Thalassobaculum sp. OXR-137: one gene and its partner. The protein of the gene in region 1 binds, or shares a complex with, the protein of each later gene. Links are inferred from orthologs where the notes say so. Each region holds a gene or a part of one and is shown on either strand. Other genes may lie near its edges. The genes, in order: T8K17_RS20815 and dnaG.

Region 1 (8,951 bases):
GACGTCGCGGCCTATCATGCGGCGATGACCGGCGCACCGGCCGGCCTGCTGATCTGGCAGGCCGAACGGAGCGGCAGCCATCCCAGGGTCCTGCTGCTCACCCTGGTCGCCTATGCCTGCGCCATGATCGCGCTGGCGGGCCTGATCCTGTCCGGACATCCGGACGGCATGCAGGGGGTGATCGCGGACGAGCTGCAGGAGACGTTCGACATGATCTCCCGCTATGCGGAGGAGGCCGGGCAACCGCCGCTTCCCATGGCGGAACTGCAGGACATGCTGTCCTCTCTGGCCAGTCTGTTCCCGGCCTTCGCGGCCGCGGGATGGGTGCTGACGACGGCGGCCAGCGCCGGGCTTGCGCAGTTCATTCTGCGCCGGTTCGGCAAGGCCGCGCTGCCGACGCCGGACATTGCCGACCTTCGGGCCCCGCGCTGGATCGCGTTCGTGCTCGTGGCGGTTCTGGCCGTGGCCTATCTGCCGGAGGGGATCGGCTTCGCCGCCAGGAACATGGTTCCGGTGGTGCTGCTGATCTTCCTGTTCACCGGGCTCGGCGTGGTGCACGCCCTGTCCCGGCGCAGCGGCAGCGGGGGACTCTGGCTCGGCGGAACCTATGCCCTGCTGGTGGTCTTCAGCTGGGCGGCGGCCGCCGTGATCGTGCTGGTTGGAATGCTGGACGTGGTTTTCGATTTTCGCCGTCGCGCGGGGCCTCCCCCGCAAGAGTGACCGGCGGCGAATGACTGATAAGCGGTCGCCTCGGCGCCGCCCTGATGAGGAAATCCGGATACCTATCCGGGGGGCGTAGGCCCGCAAGAGAAGGAGTGAGGACGATGGAAGTCATCCTGCTGGAACGGATCGAGAGCCTCGGCCAGATGGGCGATGTGGTTTCGGTCAAGCCGGGCTACGCCCGTAACTATCTGCTGCCGCAGAAGAAGGCGCTGCGCGCCAACGACGGCAACCGCAAGGTCTTCGAGGAGCGCCGTGCGCAGCTCGAGGCCGAGAACCTGGAGCGCAAGTCGGAAGCCGAGCAGGTCGCCAAGACCCTCGACGGCATGACGGTTGTTCTGGTCCGCGCCGCGGGCGAGAGCGGCCAGCTCTACGGCTCGGTGTCGGCCCGCGACATCTCTGACGCGGTGACCGCCGCCGGGGTCACCGTCGGCCGCAGCCAGGTCAAGCTGGACAAGGCGCTCAAGGCCCTCGGCCTGGAGCCGGTGCGCGTCCAGTTGCACCCGGAAGTCTCGGTGAACGTGACCGTGAACATCGCCCGGTCCCAGGACGAGGCCGAAACCCAGGCCCGTCTCGGCCGCGCCCTCGATCGGGGCGTGATGGACGAGGAAGAGCGGATGGAAGACGAGGCTCCCGAGGTCGAGGAGCTGCTCGATCCGGAAGCCGTGGAGACCGAGGAGGAGAAGGCCGAGGCCTGATCCCCTCCCCGCATATGCCTTGCGACGGGCCGTCCTTCGGGACGGCCCTTTGCGTTTCTGGGATTGGGGCTCGTCTTCCCTTCTCCGTCATCCCAAGGTCCCCCGGGCCCTTCGACACGGCCCGGCATCGCCGGCCCTGCTCAGGGCGAGGTCTTGGTATTCAAAGCTCTCAATGACCTCACCCTGAGCAGCCCCGCAGGGGCGTGTCGAAGGGTCGACAACCCGCGCTGGACATCCACCGCGATACATCCACGGTCACCAAACCATCATCGAACCGACGCCGTTCCGACACCGCAGCGTCACACCGGCGACAGTCGGCGGGTGATATCCGCTGGGCCTTCCGAATGATCCGGGCATCTGCCCGCACCCTGGAGGAGGCTCACATGAAGCTCCGCGCCCTGCTCGCCGCCGCCGCCCTGGCGGTCGCCGTCCCGTCGCTCGCCGTCCCGTCGCCCGCCAGCGCCGCCGACAGCCTCAAGATCGCCGTTACCGATATCGAGGGCCTGGAGGCCCTGCAGAGCGAGTTCGGTCCGTTCGAGGACGCTCTCGAGAAGAGCACCGGCCTGGACATCGAGCTGTTCCCGGTCGGCAGCCGCACCGCCGCCGTCGAGGCGATCAACGCCGGCCAGGTGGACCTGGTGCTCACTGGGCCGGCCGAGTACGTGGTGATCAAGGAACTGACCGACGCCAAGATCGTCGTCGGCTGGCAGCGTCCCGACTACTTCGCCCAGGTCGTCGCCCTCGCAGACGGCCCGATCCGCCGGGTCGCCGACCTGAAGGGCAAGAGCGTGGCCTTCGGCTCCGTCGGCTCCACCTCCCAGCACCTCGGCCCGGCCCAGGCGCTGACCGACCTCGGCCTCGTCTACGGCCAGGACTACGAGCCGAAGATCATCTCCCGCAACGTCGCCGTCGAGGCCCTGATCTGCGGCGACATCGCCGCCATCGGCATGAACTACAGCCACCTGCAGCGCGCCCGCGAGGCGTATCCTGACGTGGCCTTCACCGTCGTCGCCCGCGGCCGCGACCTGCCGAACGACATCCTTGTGGCCCGCGCCGACGCCGATCCGGCGGCCATCGACAAGGTGCGCAAGGCCTTCGTCGACAACGGCAAGTCCCTGCTCGCCGCCGTGCTGAAGGGCGAGGACAATCAGAAGTACAAGGGCGGCTTCTTCCTCGCGACCGTCGAGGACAGCGACTACGACTACGTGCGCTCGATGTACAAGACCATCGGGGTCGACGGCTTCAAATCCTTCGTCGGCAATTGACGGCGGTTGGGCGCCGGCTTCCCGGTCGGCGCCCGCCCCGGTCATCATCATGACAGCCCTGCTCCAACCCTCGCCGCTGCACGCGGATCCGGTCGCCGCCGCACCGGCCGCCGCCGCCCCGCTGATCGCGGCGCACGCCGTCTGCAAGCGCTTCGCCGACGGCCCGCCGGTGCTCGACGGCGTCACCCTGTCGATCGCGACGGGCGAGCGCGTCGCCCTGCTCGGCGCCAACGGCGCGGGCAAGTCGACCCTGCTCCGCGCCCTGGTCGGGCTGATTCCGATCACCGGCGGGGCCGTCGAGATCCTCGGCCAGCGCTTCACGGAGCTACCCAGCGCCAAGCAACGCTCGGTGATGCGGCGCCGGCTCGGCTTCGTGTTCCAGTTCCACGGGCTGGTCGGCCGCACCAGCGCACTCTCCAACGTCGTGAACGGGGCGCTGGGCCAGGGTCATGGCTGGCGCAGCTGGCACCAGTCCTTGGCCCCGTCCTCCCTGCGCGACGCCGCCCTGGAGGCGCTCGACGCGGTCGGGCTGGCCGACCGGGCGGCGGCGCGGGCCGACACCCTGTCCGGCGGCCAGTCCCAGCGGGTCGCCATCGCCCGCGCCATCGTCCACGGCCCGGACCTGCTGTTCGCCGACGAGCCGGCCGCCAGTCTCGATCCCGCCGCCGGGCTCGACATCATGCGCCTCTTCGCCCGGCTCGCCGGCGAGCATCGGCGCACGCTGGTCTACACCACCCACGACATGCGCCACGCCCTGGAGCACGCCGACCGGATCGTCGCGCTGAAGGCCGGGCAGGTGGTGTTCGACGCCGCCGCCGGCGACCTCACCGAACGCGACCTGGAGCCGATCTATCGTGGCTGACACCCCTCTCGCCCACCCGGACGCCCGGCCGACCGCCGGAACCATCGCGCGCTGGCCCCGGCTGACGCCGCTGCGGTTCACCCTTCTCGTCGCGGTCGGCGCGGTGTTGCTGGCGTCCATCGGCGAGGTCGCGCCCTCGGCGGACCGGCTGATCGGCGCGATCCCGCGGATGGGCTCGCTGCTGGAACGGATGCTGCCGCCTGAGACCGATCCCGCCTTTCTCGGCCGCATGGGGATGCGGCTGGTGGAGACCCTGCAGATCGCCCTCGTCGGCACCCTGTTCGGCATCCTGCTGAGCTTTCCGCTAGCTTGGTGCTCGGCAGCGGGCCTGAGCCCGTTCGGCCGGCTGCGCTGGCTCCCCCGGGGCTTGGTATCCTTGTTCCGCACGGTGCCGGACCTGGTCTGGGCGCTGTTCTTCGTCTCGGCGGTCGGGCTCGGCGCCATCGCCGGCACGCTGACAATCATCGTCGACACCGCCGGCTTCTGCGGCCGCTTCTTCGCCGAGGCCATGGAGGACAGCGACAAGCGGCCGCGCGAGGCGCTGGAGGCGATCGGGGCGCGCAAGATCGACGTGCTTGCCGCCGCCGTGATCCCGCAATGCATGCCGTCCTTCATCAACACCGCGCTCTTCGCCCTGGAGCTGTCGGTGCGGTCGTCGGTGGTCCTGGGCATCGTCGGCGCGGGCGGCATCGGCCAGGAGCTGAAAAGCGCCTTCGAACTGTTCCAGTATCCCAAGGCCTCGGCGATCATCCTGGCGATCTTCGTCATCGTGTTGGCGATGGAGCACCTCACCGACTGGCTGAGGCGCCGGCTGGGGTGATCGGCCGCTTTCCCGTCTCCACACTCCCCGGTCCTGTGTGTTCAGCCCGGAGAGGTTGGGAACGGCATCGTTCCGCCCCCGTATCATTCACAGGCGCCGAGTCGCGCAAGCCGGGGACCGACAAACCCCCGCGGGAACTATCCACAGCTAAGCCCCGGTTTCGTCCCCACAATCCTTTTCAATACTACGTGCAAGACGCTCGCGTTTCGGGGCTCCGGCGGGCTATGCGTTAGAATCTGTCCCCAGGGAACACGAACAGCAAAGCCGAGTTGCCTCGCCATGTCCGATCCCGAGTCCAGCATCGCCCCCTTCCCTGGCCCGAACGCCTTCGTCCAAGACGACGCCGGCCCCGCCACCGCGTCCTACCGCGAGCCGCCGCACAATCTGGAGGCGGAACAGGCGCTGCTGGGCGCCATCCTGGTCAACAACCGGTCCTACGAGCGGGTCAGCGAGTTCCTGCGCGCCGAGCATTTCGCCGATCCGGTCCATGGCCGGATCTTCGCCTCCTGCGCCAAGCTGATCGACCGCGGCCAGATCGCCACGCCGGTCACCCTGAAGGGCCTGTTCGACCAGGACGAGGCCCTGGCCGAGGTCGGCGGCGCCCAATACCTGGTCAAGCTCGCCGCCTCGGTGGTGACCGTCATCAACGCCGCCGATTACGGCCGCGAGATCCGCGACTGCTACCTGCGGCGCGAGCTGATCGAGATCGGCGAGGGCGTGGTCAACGACGCCTATGACCGCGACCTCGACACCGCCGCCCAGGAATTGATCGAGAAGGCCGAGAACCACCTCTTCACCCTGGCCGAGACCGGCGAGGGCGAGAACGGGCTGAAGGAACTGAAGCTGGCCCTGGCGGAATCCGTGGCCCAGGCCGAGGCCGCCTACAAGCGCGAGGGCGGGCTCGCCGGCTACTCCACCGGGTTGATCGACATCGACAACCTGCTCGGCGGCCTGCACCCCTCGGACCTGCTGATCCTCGCCGCCCGTCCGGCCATGGGCAAGTCGACGCTGGCCTCCAACATCGCCTTCCACATCGCCACCGGCTCGATGGACGATCCGGACACCCCGCCGCAGCCGGTGGCGTTCTTCTCGCTGGAAATGTCGGCGGAGCAGCTCGCCACCCGTATCCTGTCGGAACGCACCGGCATCGCTTCGGAGAAGCTGCGCCGTGGCCAGCTCGACAACGAGGATTTCGGCAAGCTGGTGGAGGCGAGCCAGGACCTGGAACGGGCGCCGATGTTCATCGACGACACCCCGGCCATTCCGATCTCGACCCTGCGGACCCGCGCCCGGCGGCTGAAGCGCCAGCATGGGCTGGCGCTGATCGTGGTCGACTACCTGCAGCTCATGCGCCCGGCCCCCGGCGCGCGGATCGACAACCGGGTGCAGGAAATCTCCGCCATCTCCCAGGGCCTCAAGGCGATCGCCAAGGAACTGGACGTGCCGGTCCTCGCCCTCTCCCAGCTCTCCCGCGCGGTCGAGCAGCGCGAGGACAAGCGCCCGGTGCTGGCCGACCTGCGTGAATCCGGATCGATCGAGCAGGACGCCGACATCGTCATGTTCATCTATCGCGAGGATTACTATCTGCAGAAGGCCGAGCCGATCCAGCGGATCGAGGAGGACGCGCAGAAGTTCCACGACCGCTACGACGCGTGGAAGGAGCGCTGCGAGAAAGCCCACGGCAAGGCCGAGGTCATCATCTCGAAGCAGCGCCACGGCCCGACCGGCGTGGTGACCCTGCATTTCGACGGGTCCACGACGAAGTTCACCAACTACGTCGCCGACGACCACGTGCCGGACCATTACTGAGCCCTTCGACACGCCCGGACCAGGGTCCGGGCTGCTCAGGACGTGGTAATAACTATAAATGTCCGTCATCCCGAACTCGTTTCGGGACCTCACCCTTCCCATCCGCCAATGTGGTCCCGAAACGAGTTCGGGATGACGGAGAGGTTTTGGACCTCGCCCAGACCAGGACTCCGAACATGATCCAGGGGGACGTGTCGAAGGGCCGGGACAGACCCCGAAATTAGAAAGGCCGCCCGGATGGGGCGGCCTTTCCGTGAGCCGATGAAGGCTCGAACTCGATTTACGTGCTTCAGACGGCCGCCGAAGGCTGCTCCGACATCCTGCCAAGGCACACGAGCTCGCCCCGCATCGCAAGATCACTAGACACCGGATCACCTCCTTTCAGTTGGTTGAACACCACGGAAATGGTGCGGTGCAGGACCCGGTTCGACAACCCGTCGGCTGAAAGCCAGGAAAACCGCGGGATCCGGCCGCCCCTTGCCTGGCCCTCCGGTCGGTCGCCCCGGTGCGAATCCGGTCACCGGCTTGTCATTGGACGGCCGGGGAGCGGGTTGCCAGGGTACGGGCATGATCCGCCTGCTCCTGTCTCTCCCCCTCGCCCTCCTCCTGCTCACCGCCCCCGCCCGGGCGGCGGAAGACGCGTCCTTTGCCGTCGAGGCCGGGACCTACAGGGCCCATGTCCCCGCCTCCTGGGACGGATCCACGCCGCTGCCCCTGCTGATCTTCTTCCACGGCTTCGGCCAGACGGGCGAGGTCGTCATGGGCAACACGGAGCTGATGACGCTCGCGGACGAAGAAGGCGTGCTGGTGATCGCCCCGGACGGCCAGGAAAAACGCTGGGCCCATCAGGGCGCACCCCTGCGCGAGCGGCTGCGCGACGACGATGCCTTCGTGCGGTCCATACTGGCCGACGCCAAGCAGCGCTGGCCGGTGGACCCGGCGCGCATCTGGGCCTCGGGCTTCTCCATCGGCGGGTCGATGACCTGGCACCAGGCCTGTTTCCAGGGCGATCTGTTCACCGCCTTCCTCCCGGTCGCCGGCGCCTTCTGGCGGCCGCATCCGGAGAGCTGCCCGTCCGGCCCGGTGACCCTGATGCATGTGCACGGCACCGGCGACACGGTGGTGCCGATGCAGGGCCGTCCGATCCGCGAGGTCTACCACCAGGGTGACGTGCTGAAGGGCATGGCCTTCTGGCGTGCCCAGAACGGCTGTCCGGCCGACCCGGCGGAGGTGACGGAGACCGGCGACCTGCGCTGCGAGATCTGGCGCGGCTGCACGTCGGGCAGGGAGCTTCAGCTCTGCCTGCATCCCGGCGGACACATCATTCCGATGGACCACATGGCGCGGGCGATCGCCTGGGCCCAGTCTCAGACCGGGTCGCGGTAAACCCCGACAGTCAGGTCCCGCGCCCGAGGGCCCGCCGCAGGCTGACCAGAGCGCTGCAGGCGGCGGCGCAGGCGGCTATGGCCAGCCCGTAGCGCGGGACCGTGTCGTCGGGCAGCACCGTGAACAGGATGCCCACCGCCAGGCCGCCGAAGGTCTGGCCGAGCAGCCGCGCGGTACCCTGGGACCCGCCGGCGGCCCCTGCCCGCTCCCGCGGCACCGACATCAGCATGTTCCGGTTGTTGGGTACCTGGACGAAGCCGAACCCCAGCCCGGTGAGCGCCATGCAGGCCAGAAGCGGCGCCAGTCCGATCGGAAAGGCCGCCGCGATGCCCAGACCCACCGCCATGGTCAGCGCGCCGACGGCACATAGCCAGGCGGTGTCCACCCGGTCGGAGACGCGGCCGGCGATCGGCCCGGACACGGCCAGGGCGAGCGGCCAGGCGGTCATCGCCAGACCGGTCTCCCACGCCGGCAGGCCGAAGCCGTGCTGAAACAGGAAGGGCAGCGACACGAAAGACGCCATGAACGCCATGAACAGGAAGATCGAGGCCAGGACCGAAAGGCGGAAGGACTGCCGCCGCAGCAGATCCAGGGGGATCACCGGGACCTCCCGGTGCCACTCCCGGCGCACCAGCAGCCCGAAGGTCACGACGCTCAGCACCAGCATGCCGCAGCCCTGCCACGGCTCCGTGGCGACCCGCCCGGCGCCCAGCACCAGCAGCGCGAAGGCGCCGGCATTCATGGCCATCGCCGGCACGTCCGCCCGCCGGCCGCTGCCGCGCGGCCCGGCCAGGGCGGTCGACGCCAGCAGCACGACGAGGCCGATCGGCACATTGATCGCAAACAGCCAGGGCCAGCTGGCCACGGACAGGATGGCGGCACCAATGGCCGGACCGGCGGCGGAGGACAGTGCCACCACCATGGAATTGACGCCGATGTACATGCCGATCATGTGCGCCGGCAGGCTGTAGCGCAGCAGCGCGATGGTCAGCGACATGATCGGCGCCGCCCCGAACGCCTGCAGCACCCGGGCGGCGATCAGCCAGTCGATGCTGGGCGCCAGCGCGCACAGCCCGGAGGCCAGGGTGAACACCGTCACGCCGACCGTGAACAGCCGCCGCGGGCCGATCGCCTCGCCCAGGAAGGCGGCGGGCAGCAGGGCCATGACCAGGACGAGCTGATAGGCCGTCACCATCCAGACGGTCTTGGCCGTGCTGGCCTGGAGCTCGGCATGGATCGTCGGCAGGGCGACATTGGCGATGGCGCCGTCCAGCACCACCATCATCAGCGTCACGAGGAGAGCGAAGATGGCGACGTAGCGGCGCGGCACCGGCAGCCCGTCCTCGACATCCTGCGCGCTCGGGCCTGTGGCGGCTTCGCCGGTCGCGGCC
Region 2 (9,103 bases), 3.2 Mb from region 1 along the record:
GTCAACCGGGGCGAGACTGTGGGCATCGTCGGCTCCAACGGCTCTGGCAAGTCCACCCTGCTGCAGGTCATCGCCGGGCTGCTGCAGCCGAACGGCGGCTCGGTGACCGTCCACGGCCGCCCCGCCGCCCTGCTCGAGCTCGGCGCCGGCTTCAATCCGGAATTCACCGGGCGCGAGAACATCTACCTGAACGCCGCCATCCTGGGCCTGACCCAGCAGGAGATCGACGACCGCTTCGACAGCATCGTGGCGTTCTCCGGCCTGGAGCCCTTCATCGACCGGGCGGTGAACACCTATTCCAGCGGCATGTATGTCCGCCTCGCCTTCTCGATCGCGGTCAGCGTCGATCCGGACATCCTGATCGTCGACGAAGCGTTGGCGGTCGGCGACGAGGCGTTCCAGCGCAAATGCCTGGCCCGCATCGAGGCGATGCGCGATGCCGGCGCCACCATCCTGTTCGTCAGCCACGCCATGGGCATGGTCACCCAGCTCTGCGACCGGGCGGTGCTGATGGACCGGGGCGAGGTACTGATCGACGGCGACCCCAAGGAAGTCGCCTCCAACTACTACCGGCTGACCCACGCGCCGGGGAACGACCGCGAGCGGATCCGCAACGAGATCCTCAACCGCGGCCACGCCATCGAGGCCGCGCCCGCCGCGCGGGAGGTGGAGTCCGGCATGGACCTCACCTTCGTCAGCGAGAGCCGGGTCGAGCACGGCGGCCTCGGCGCGATCATCTGCGATCCCCGGATCGAGACGGTGAACGGCCAGCGGGTCAACCTGCTGGTCCGCGGCCGCTCCTACGTCCTGCGCTACGAGGTTTCGTTCGACGCCCCGTGCCGCAAGGTCCGCTTCGCCACCCTGTTCAAGACCAAGACGGGCATTGAACTGGGCGGCCGCGCCACCCAGCGGCTGGCCGAGGATCTGCCGGACTTCGAGCCGGGCGACCGGATCTCCGTCTCCTTCGAATTCACCTGCGCCCTGGCGCCGGGCACCTATTTCGCCAATACCGGCGTCAACGGCCTGGTCAACGGCGAGCGGGAATCCCTGCACCGCATCCTCGACGCCCTGATGTTCCAGGTGCTCCCCGATACCGACGACAGCCTGGTCGGCATGGTCGATCTCGGAATCATCCCGGCGATCGAGCGGCATACGGACGCCACCGGGGCGGGCGACTGACCCTCGCCCCCTAGGTCTGGCGGCCGGGGCTGATCCGGCTATTATCGCGCCAAACGCCCGCCGAGCAGCGGCGGAGCCATTCAGCGGAGGAAACGAACCATGCGGGCAACCCGTACAGCTCTCGGCGCCGTCGCGCGCCGCGCCCTTCTCGCGGCCCTGGTCGCCGTACCGGCCCTGACCGCAGGCGCCGACCTCGCCTCGGCGGCCGACACCATCAAGGTCGGCGCCCTGCGCTTCGCCTCCCACGCGGCCAGCTTCATCGCCTTCGAGCGCGGCTACTTCAAGGAGGCCGGGCTCGACGTCGAGTTCGAGTTCTTCCAGGCGGCACAGCCGATGGCCGTCGCCATCGCCTCGGGCGATATCGACTACGGCATCACCTCGATCACCGGCGGCCTGATCAACCTGGCCGACAAGGGCGCGATCAAGGTGATCGGCGGCGTGATGCACGAGGAGAAGGGCATCGACGGCTCGGCCATCGTGGTGTCCGACGCCGCCTATCAGGCCGGGCTGACCTCGCCGGACAAGCTCAAGGGCCACAGCTTCGCCATCACCCAGGCGGGCTCCTCCTTCCACTACATGGCGGCCCGCATCGCCGAGAAGGAAGGCTTCGGCGTCGAGGACCTGAAGCTCACCCCGCTGCAGAAGGTGCCGAACATCATCGCCGCCCTGAAGTCGGGTCAGGTCGATGCCTGGGCCATCGTCCCGCATATCGCCAAGGCGCTGGCCGGCGGCGGCGCGGTGCACATCATCGGCTGGGTCAACGACTACGCCCCCGACTATCAGGTGACCACCGTCTTCACGTCGGCCGACATCGCCGCCAACAAGCGCGACCAGACCGAGCGGTTCCTGAAGGCCTTTGCCCGGGGTGCCGCCGACTTCAACGCCGCGCTGGTGGACAAGACCGCCGGCGAGGAAGAGGCCGAAGCGGTGACCAAGCTGATCCACAAATACGTGTACACCACCCAGCCCTACGAGAAGGCCTCGGTGTCGATCCGCGACGGTGCGATCCGCCTGAACGAGGGGGCGAAGCTGAACGTGACCAACGTCGCCGACCAGCTCGCCTGGTTCAAGAAGGAGGGCCTGGTGAAGAGCGACATCGGCATCGACGGCCTGGTCGACGCGAGCTACGTCGAGACCTACTGACCAGCCTGGAGAGCGGGCCGTGGAGCTGAACATCCGGGGCGTCTGCCACGCCTATGGCCCGCTCACCGTGCTGGACGGGATCGATTTCGCGGTCCCGGAAGGCCGCATCGTCTGCATCGTCGGCCCGTCCGGCTGCGGGAAATCCACCCTGCTGCGGATGATCGGCGGGCTGGAACGGCCCGATAGCGGCGAGATCCTGCAGGTGGGCTCGCCGCCCGCCGCCAGCATCAACCCGCTGACCTTCATCTTCCAGGACTTCGCCCTGCTGCCCTGGCGCAGCGTTGAGGGCAATATCCGCCTGGTATTGGAGGACCACCGCCTGGGTGCTCCGGAGACGGAGCGGATCGTCGCCGACGTGCTCGCCCGCACCACCCTGAGCGAGTTCCGCAAGGCGTGGCCGCGCCAGCTTTCCGGCGGCATGCGCCAGCGGGTCGCCATCGCCCGGGCCCTGGCGGTGTCGCCGGCCGTCATGCTGATGGACGAACCGCTCTCGGCGCTGGACGCCCAGACCCGCGAGCTGCTGATGGCCGATCTGGTCGATCTGTGGGAGCGCGAGCGGTTCTCCGCCGTCTACGTCACCCACAATCTCGGCGAGGCGGTGCGGCTGGGGCACCGGGTGATCGTGCTGTCCCGCCGGCCCGGCCGGATCCGCGAGATCGTCGATATCGACATGCCCCTGGGCGAGCGCGCCGACCGCATGACCGAGCTGGAAGCGCATCAGTCCCGGCTCTGGGGGCTGATCCGCGACGAGGCCGAGGCGGCGGAGAAGGAACTGGTGGATGGCTGACAGAGAGATCCGGCCCGTGCCGTTCCGCGGCGGCGGTTTCGCCACCCGCAAGCTCGGGATCGTTGGCCCTCTGGTCTTCGTCGTGATCCTCGCCCTGTGGGAGATCGGCTGCCGCACCGGCGCGATCCCGCCGCTGGTGCTGCCGGCGCCGTCGGAGATCTATGCCGCGCTCGCCCGCCTGGTGGAGACCGGGCTGATCTGGGACCATCTCGGCGCCTCGCTGAGCCGGCTGGCGGTCGGGTGGACCCTGGGTACGGTGCTCGGCATCGCGGTCGGGCTCAGCATCGGCCTGTTCTCGCTCGCCCGCGCCGGGCTCGCCCCCATCGTCGCCGCGATCTTCCCGGTCCCGAAGATCGCGCTGCTACCACTGTTCGTCATCTGGTTCGGCATCGGCGAGGGGTCGAAGGTCGCCACCATCCTGTTCGGCACCTTCTTTCCCACGGTGGTCGCCACCTATGGCGGGGTGGACAATGTGGACCGCACCCTGATCCGCATGGGCCAGTCCTTCGGCCTGTCCTGGTTCTCCATCGTCCGCAAGATCATCCTGCCCGGCGCGCTGCCGGCGATCCTGCCGGGGTTCCGGATCTCCGCCGCCATCGCCATCGTGCTGCTGGTTGCCGCCGAGATGATCGGCGCCGAATACGGCATCGGCGCCTATATCCTGCTGGCCGGCAGTCTGATGGCGACCGACGAGCTGCTGGCCGGCGTCGCCATCCTGTCGACCATCGGCCTGGTGGTGAACTGGCTGATCGGCCGGGCGGAGCGGGCGCTTCTCGACTGGCGGCGGTAGCCGACAGCGACCTAAGGGCCGCCCTCGGCGGCGGGTTTCGGTTTCTCCGCCTCTCCGTCCTCCGGCTGCGGATCTTCGGTGCGGGGATCGAGTTCGAACATGATGGTGCCGCCGCGCGGGGTGGCCACCAGCTCCGCCTGTTCCTCCAGCGCCACCGGCGGGCGGGCCTTCAGGCGCCACAGGCCGAACAGGACCAGCAGCATCCACACCGCCGACACGTGCAGGAACAGGGCGCGCGGCCCCACCTCCTCCATCAGCAGCGAGGCGATCGGCGGGCCGACGATCGCGCCCATGCCGTAGGTCAGCAGCAACCCGCCGCTCATCACCACGAAGTCGCCGGCCTCCAGCCGGTCGTTGGCATGGGCCAGCGCCAGCCCGTATATCGGCAGGAACAGCCCGCCCAGGGCGAAGCCGGAGATCACTGCCCAGGTGACCGAGATCGGCGCCAGGAAGGCGGCCCCCGCGCTGACGATGGAGGTGGCGAAGGCGGCGCCGATGAGGATCAGGCGGCGGTCGAACACCCGGTCCAGCGCGGCGATGGGGACCTGCATCACCGCGCCGCCGATCACCGTGGCCGTCATGAACAGGGAGATGCCGACCGTATCGAGCCCGGTCTTCTGCCCGAACACCGCGCCGAGCGACCAGAACGCCCCATTGCCGACACCCACCGCCAGGGCGGCGGCGAGACCGAGGGGGGAGACCCGCCAGAGATAGAACAGCCGAATCTTCACGTTCTGGATCGGCGCCGGGGCCTGGGCGGTCGACATCGCCGTCGGCACCAGGGCGAGCACGATCAGGATGGCGGACAAGCTGAACAGCTCGAAACCCGCCGGCGGGGCAACGCTCAGCAGGAGCTGGCCGACGGAGACGGCACTCAGGTCGACGATGCGGTAGACCGAGATGATCTTACCCCGCGTCTCGTCGGTCGCCCGGTCGTTCAGCCAGCTCTCCACGATCATGGTCAGGCCGGACATGGCGATGCCGGAGAGGGCGCGCAGCAGGAACCAGGCGGTCGGGTCGCCGGCCAGGGCATAGGCCAACGCTGTCGCCGCCGCGAGCGCGGCCAGGGCGGAGAAGCTGCGGATATGGCCGACCCGCTGCACGATCCGCGGCGTCATCAGGCAGCCGATCACGTAGCCGACGAAATAGCCGGACATGGCGAGGCCGATGGCCCCGGTCGACATCCCGTCCATCGCCGCCCGCGTCGGCAGCAGCAGGGTCAGCAGCCCGTTGCCGGCAAGCAGCAGGGCGAGACTGGTCAGCAGGGCGGAGACGGAAGCGATCATGAGATCCCGGGCGCTATCGCGGAAAGGAACGGCCGGACTAGGATAGGGGTTCAACGACACACCGGGCAAATGAACAGCCCGGGACACCCGGAGACGCGCCATGAGCCACCCTTCCCTCACGCCCCAGGACCCGCTGGACTCCGCCCTTCTGCCCGCCGGAGTGCGCTCGCGCTTCGTGGAGAACGTCAACGGGTTGCGGATGCATCTGCTGGAGGCCGGATGGGAAAAGGCGGCGGACAGGCCCTGCCTGCTGCTGCTGCACGGCTTCCCGGAACTGGCCTATAGCTGGCGCAAGGTGATGCCGGCCCTGGCCGAGGCGGGCTACCACGTCATCGCCCCGGACCAGCGCGGCTACGGCCGGACGACCGGCTGGGATGCCGACTACGACGGGCCGCTGACGCCGTTCCGGCCGCTCAACCTGCTGCGCGACATCCTGGGCCTCCTGGCCGCGCTGGGCCGGCGCCATGTGGAGGCGGTGATCGGCCACGATTTCGGCTCGCCCATCGCCGCCACCTGCGCCCTGGTGCGCCCCGACGTGTTCCGCGCCCTGGCGATGATGAGCTCGCCCTTCCCCGGCCCGCCGAAGACGCCGTTCGAGACGCCGGACCCCAAGGCGGACGTCCATGCCGATCTCGCCGCCCTGGCCCGGCCGCGCAAGCATTACCAGTGGTACTACGCCACCCGCCCGGCCAACACGGACATGACCGAGTGCCCCCAGGGCCTCCACGCCTTCCTGCGCGCCTATTACCACCACAAGAGCGCCGACTGGCCCGGCAACAGGCCGTTCCGGCTGGCGGGCTGGACCGCCGACGCGCTGGCGCAGATGCCGACCTACTACATCATGGACCTGAACGAGACGATGGCGCAGACCGTGGCCAAGGAGATGCCGTCGGACGCCGAGATCGCGGCCAATACCTGGCTGCCGGAGCGCGAGATGGCGGTCTATGCCGGCGAATACGGCCGCACCGGCTTCCAGGGCGGGCTGCAATGGTACCGGTGCAACACCACCGGCGCCTTCCTGTCCGAGCAGGAGGTGTTCTCCGGCCGCACCATCGACGTGCCGGCCACCTTCATCGCCGGCGCCCAGGACTGGGGCATCTACCAGTTCCCCGGCGCGATCGAGGCGATGGCCAGCGATGCCGTCTGTCCGGACTGGCGCGGGACGCACCTGATCGACGGGGCCGGCCACTGGGTGCAGCAGGAGCAGCCGGAGGCGGTGGTGGAGAAGCTGCTGGGGTTTCTGCAGGGGGTGTAACGCCGTGCGGCCGCCCGGCCCTTCGACACGTCCCCCGGATTGACATCCGGGGTCCTGCTCAGGGCGAGGTCAAAATCCCTACCCATTGACCTCGCCCTGAGCAGCGCCCGCCGGGCGCGTGTCGAAGGGCCGCTCGCCGCAATGACTCTCCCAGCCAACAGGCGTATGATCGCGGCCCCGCGCCCCGATGTACCGAGTACCCCCGCCCATGTCGCTTCCCCCGCACTTTCTCGACGAGCTGCGCGACCGCGTGACGGTCTCCAGCGTGATCGGGCGGAAGTACAAGCTGGAGCGCAAGGGCCGGGAGTTCCTGGCGGTCTGCCCGTTCCATAACGACACCAAGCCGTCGCTCTCCATCGTGGACGACAAGGGCTTCTACCACTGCTTCGCCTGCGGCGCGCACGGGGACGTCTTCAAGTTCCTGATGGAAAACGACGGCCTCAAGTTCATGGAGGCGGTGGAGCAGGTCGCGTCTCTGGCCGGACTGGAAGTGCCGAAGGAAAGCCCCGAAGAGCAGCAGCGGGCCGAACGCCGCCGCTCGCTGCAGGAGGTGGTGGACCTCGCCTGCCGCTGGTACGAGCGCCAGCTCCACACCTCGGCCGGCGAGGCCGGGCTGCGCTACCTGAAGGAGCGCGGGCTCAGCGACGACACGATCAAGACCTTCCGCCTGGGCTGGGCGCCGGACGACCGCAAGGCGCTGCAGCGCGCCATGAAGGCCGAGGGCGTGGAGACCGACGTGCTGGTGGAAGCCGGTCTGGTCAAACGCTACGAGGAGGGCGAACGCTCGGGCGAGACCGTCGACTATATGCGCGGCCGGGTGTTGTTCCCGATCACCGACCGGCGCGGCAAGGTCATCGCCTTCGGCGGCCGGGTCTTGGGCGACGGCCAGCCGAAATACCTGAACTCGCCGGACACCCCGCTGTTCCACAAGGGCCGCATCCTCTACGGCCTCGCCCAGGCGCGCGAGCCGGCCCATAAATCCGGCGAGCTGATGGTCGCCGAGGGCTATATGGACGTGATCGCCCTGGCCCAGGCCGGCTTCCCGGCGGTCGCCCCGCTCGGCACCGCGCTGACCGAGGACCAGATCGTCGAGCTGTGGCGGATCACCCCGGAGCCGATCCTGTGCTTCGACGGCGACACCGCCGGCCAGCGGGCCGCGCGGCGCGCCTGCGACCGCGCCCTGCCGCTGCTGAAGCCCGGCCATTCCCTGCGCTTCGTCACCCTGCCCGAAGGCCAGGACCCGGACGACCTGATCCAGCGCGACGGCAAGAAGGCGCTGCGGGCGATCCTGAACACCGCCATCGGCCTGGCCGATTTCCTGTGGGCGAGCGAGCTGCTGGCGACCCCGACCGACACGCCGGAACGCAAGGCGGCCTTCTTCAAGCGGATGCGCGATCTGGTGCGCGAGGTCGCCGATCAGGGCGTGCAGATCGCCTACAAGGACCACATGGAGGCGCGCATCGACGAAATGCGCCGGCCCCAGGGACGCGCCGGAAGCGGCTATGGCGGTCGCGATTTCGGCCGGAACCAGGAACGCGGCGGTGCCGCGCGCGGCCGGGGCAACGACCGCCAGCGCGGCGGCCGCTGGACCCCGCCGACCCCGCCGGAACCGGCGGGCAGCCGCACCGCCCGAGCCCTGGTCGATGCCGTGCTGCCCCGGCGCCAGCAGCAGGTCATCCTGGCCACCTTCCTGCACCATCCCGGCCTGCTGGACGAATTGGGCGAGGTCCTGGCGACCCTGGCGCTGGACGACCCGTTCCTTGACAACCTTCGCCGTCAAATTCTAGAGATCAACGCTGAGGACACTGGACTTGACGCCGACGGTCTTCGCGACCACCTCATGGCGTTAGGCTATTCGGAAACGGTGGATGGATTGCTGTCCGACGAGGCTCTGCACCACGCGGGGTTCGCGCGGAAGGGTGCAAGCCATTCCGATGCGCGGCAGGGATTGGCGGAACTGCTTGGACGATTCGCCGGCCCTCTGCTACGAGAGCAACTGTTCGATGCGCAGCGGGAATATGAACAGACATTTAGCGAGGCAAGCTGGCAGCGCATGCTGAGCCTGCAAAGCACTCTTCAAGCGATTACCTCCGCGTCGGCGCTGGAAGACGCGAACTGAGAACGGAGCCGGCGTCGACACCGGCGACAACGATGAGGTCGAAGGCTCATGGCGACTAAGACAGCAACTGCGGCTCAGAATGACGACGACGATACCCGCGAGGAGGGTGCCGCGCCGGACGGGCCGCTGCTGGACAATATCAACCAGGCGGTCAAGAACCTCATCAAGAAGGGGAAGGAGCGCGGCTACCTGACCTATGACGAGGTGAACTCGGCCCTGCCCCAGGAGGAGATGTCCTCCGAGCAGATCGAGGACATCATGAGCGCCCTCAGCGAGATGGGCGTGAACGTCGTCGAGAACGAGGACGACGGCGACAAGGACGACGACAAGGGCGACAGCGACGGCGCCGTCGCCGGCAACGTCTCCGACGAGGATGTCGGCCGCACCGACGACCCGGTGCGCATGTACCTGCGCGAGATGGGCTCGGTCGAGCTGCTGTCCCGCGAGGGCGAAATCGCCATCGCCAAGCGCATCGAAGCCGGCCGCGAGATGATGATCGGCGGCATCTGCGAGAGCCCGCTGACCATCCGCGCCCTGGTGCACT

What was found.
Region 2: the proteins of T8K17_RS20815 (region 1) and dnaG are in contact, whole or in part, in a crystal structure (PDB 2R6A), measured with the Geobacillus stearothermophilus proteins. The link is inferred for Thalassobaculum sp. OXR-137 from one-to-one orthologs. Residues at the interface, in WP_033016901.1 of Geobacillus stearothermophilus: Ser13, Glu15, Ala16, Gln18, Glu91, Leu92, Asp94, Ala95, Val96, Pro97, Thr98, Ala99, Ala100, Asn101, Tyr104, Tyr105, Ile108; in WP_049624496.1 of Geobacillus stearothermophilus: Lys456, Leu457, Leu458, Pro459, Ala460, Asn463, Ala464, Leu467, Leu535, Leu536, Ile537, Ala538, Gln544, Glu545, Asp548, Tyr549, His552.

What each region holds. Positions count from the first base shown.
Region 1 is NZ_CP139715.1:4,462,127-4,471,077, forward strand. The notes cover bases 4,070-6,909. They hold T8K17_RS20815 (replicative DNA helicase), read left to right. Parts: upstream 4,070-4,644; coding sequence 4,645-6,174; downstream 6,175-6,909. Other genes in these bases: phnE (phosphonate ABC transporter, permease protein PhnE), read left to right, coding at 4,070-4,365; T8K17_RS20820 (PHB depolymerase family esterase), read left to right, coding at 6,742-6,909. Also shown: T8K17_RS20790 (DUF2232 domain-containing protein), read left to right, coding at 1-720; rplI (50S ribosomal protein L9), read left to right, coding at 825-1,418; T8K17_RS20800 (PhnD/SsuA/transferrin family substrate-binding protein), read left to right, coding at 1,802-2,683; T8K17_RS20805 (phosphonate ABC transporter ATP-binding protein), read left to right, coding at 2,733-3,545; more of phnE, read left to right, coding at 3,538-4,069; more of T8K17_RS20820, read left to right, coding at 6,910-7,560; T8K17_RS20825 (MFS transporter), read right to left, coding at 7,571-8,951. UniProt on the Escherichia coli protein: The main replicative DNA helicase, it participates in initiation and elongation during chromosome replication. Travels ahead of the DNA replisome, separating dsDNA into templates for DNA synthesis.
Region 2 is NZ_CP139715.1:1,292,851-1,301,953, reverse strand. Bases 6,112-9,103 are described here. They hold dnaG (DNA primase), read left to right. Parts: upstream 6,112-6,648; coding sequence 6,649-8,559; downstream 8,560-9,103. Other genes in these bases: rpoD (RNA polymerase sigma factor RpoD), read left to right, coding at 8,608-9,103; T8K17_RS06140 (alpha/beta hydrolase), read left to right, coding at 6,112-6,440. In the rest of the region: T8K17_RS06165 (ABC transporter ATP-binding protein), read left to right, coding at 1-1,179; T8K17_RS06160 (ABC transporter substrate-binding protein), read left to right, coding at 1,279-2,322; T8K17_RS06155 (ABC transporter ATP-binding protein), read left to right, coding at 2,342-3,109; T8K17_RS06150 (ABC transporter permease), read left to right, coding at 3,102-3,899; T8K17_RS06145 (MFS transporter), read right to left, coding at 3,911-5,185; more of T8K17_RS06140, read left to right, coding at 5,286-6,111. UniProt on the Escherichia coli protein: RNA polymerase that catalyzes the synthesis of short RNA molecules used as primers for DNA polymerase during DNA replication.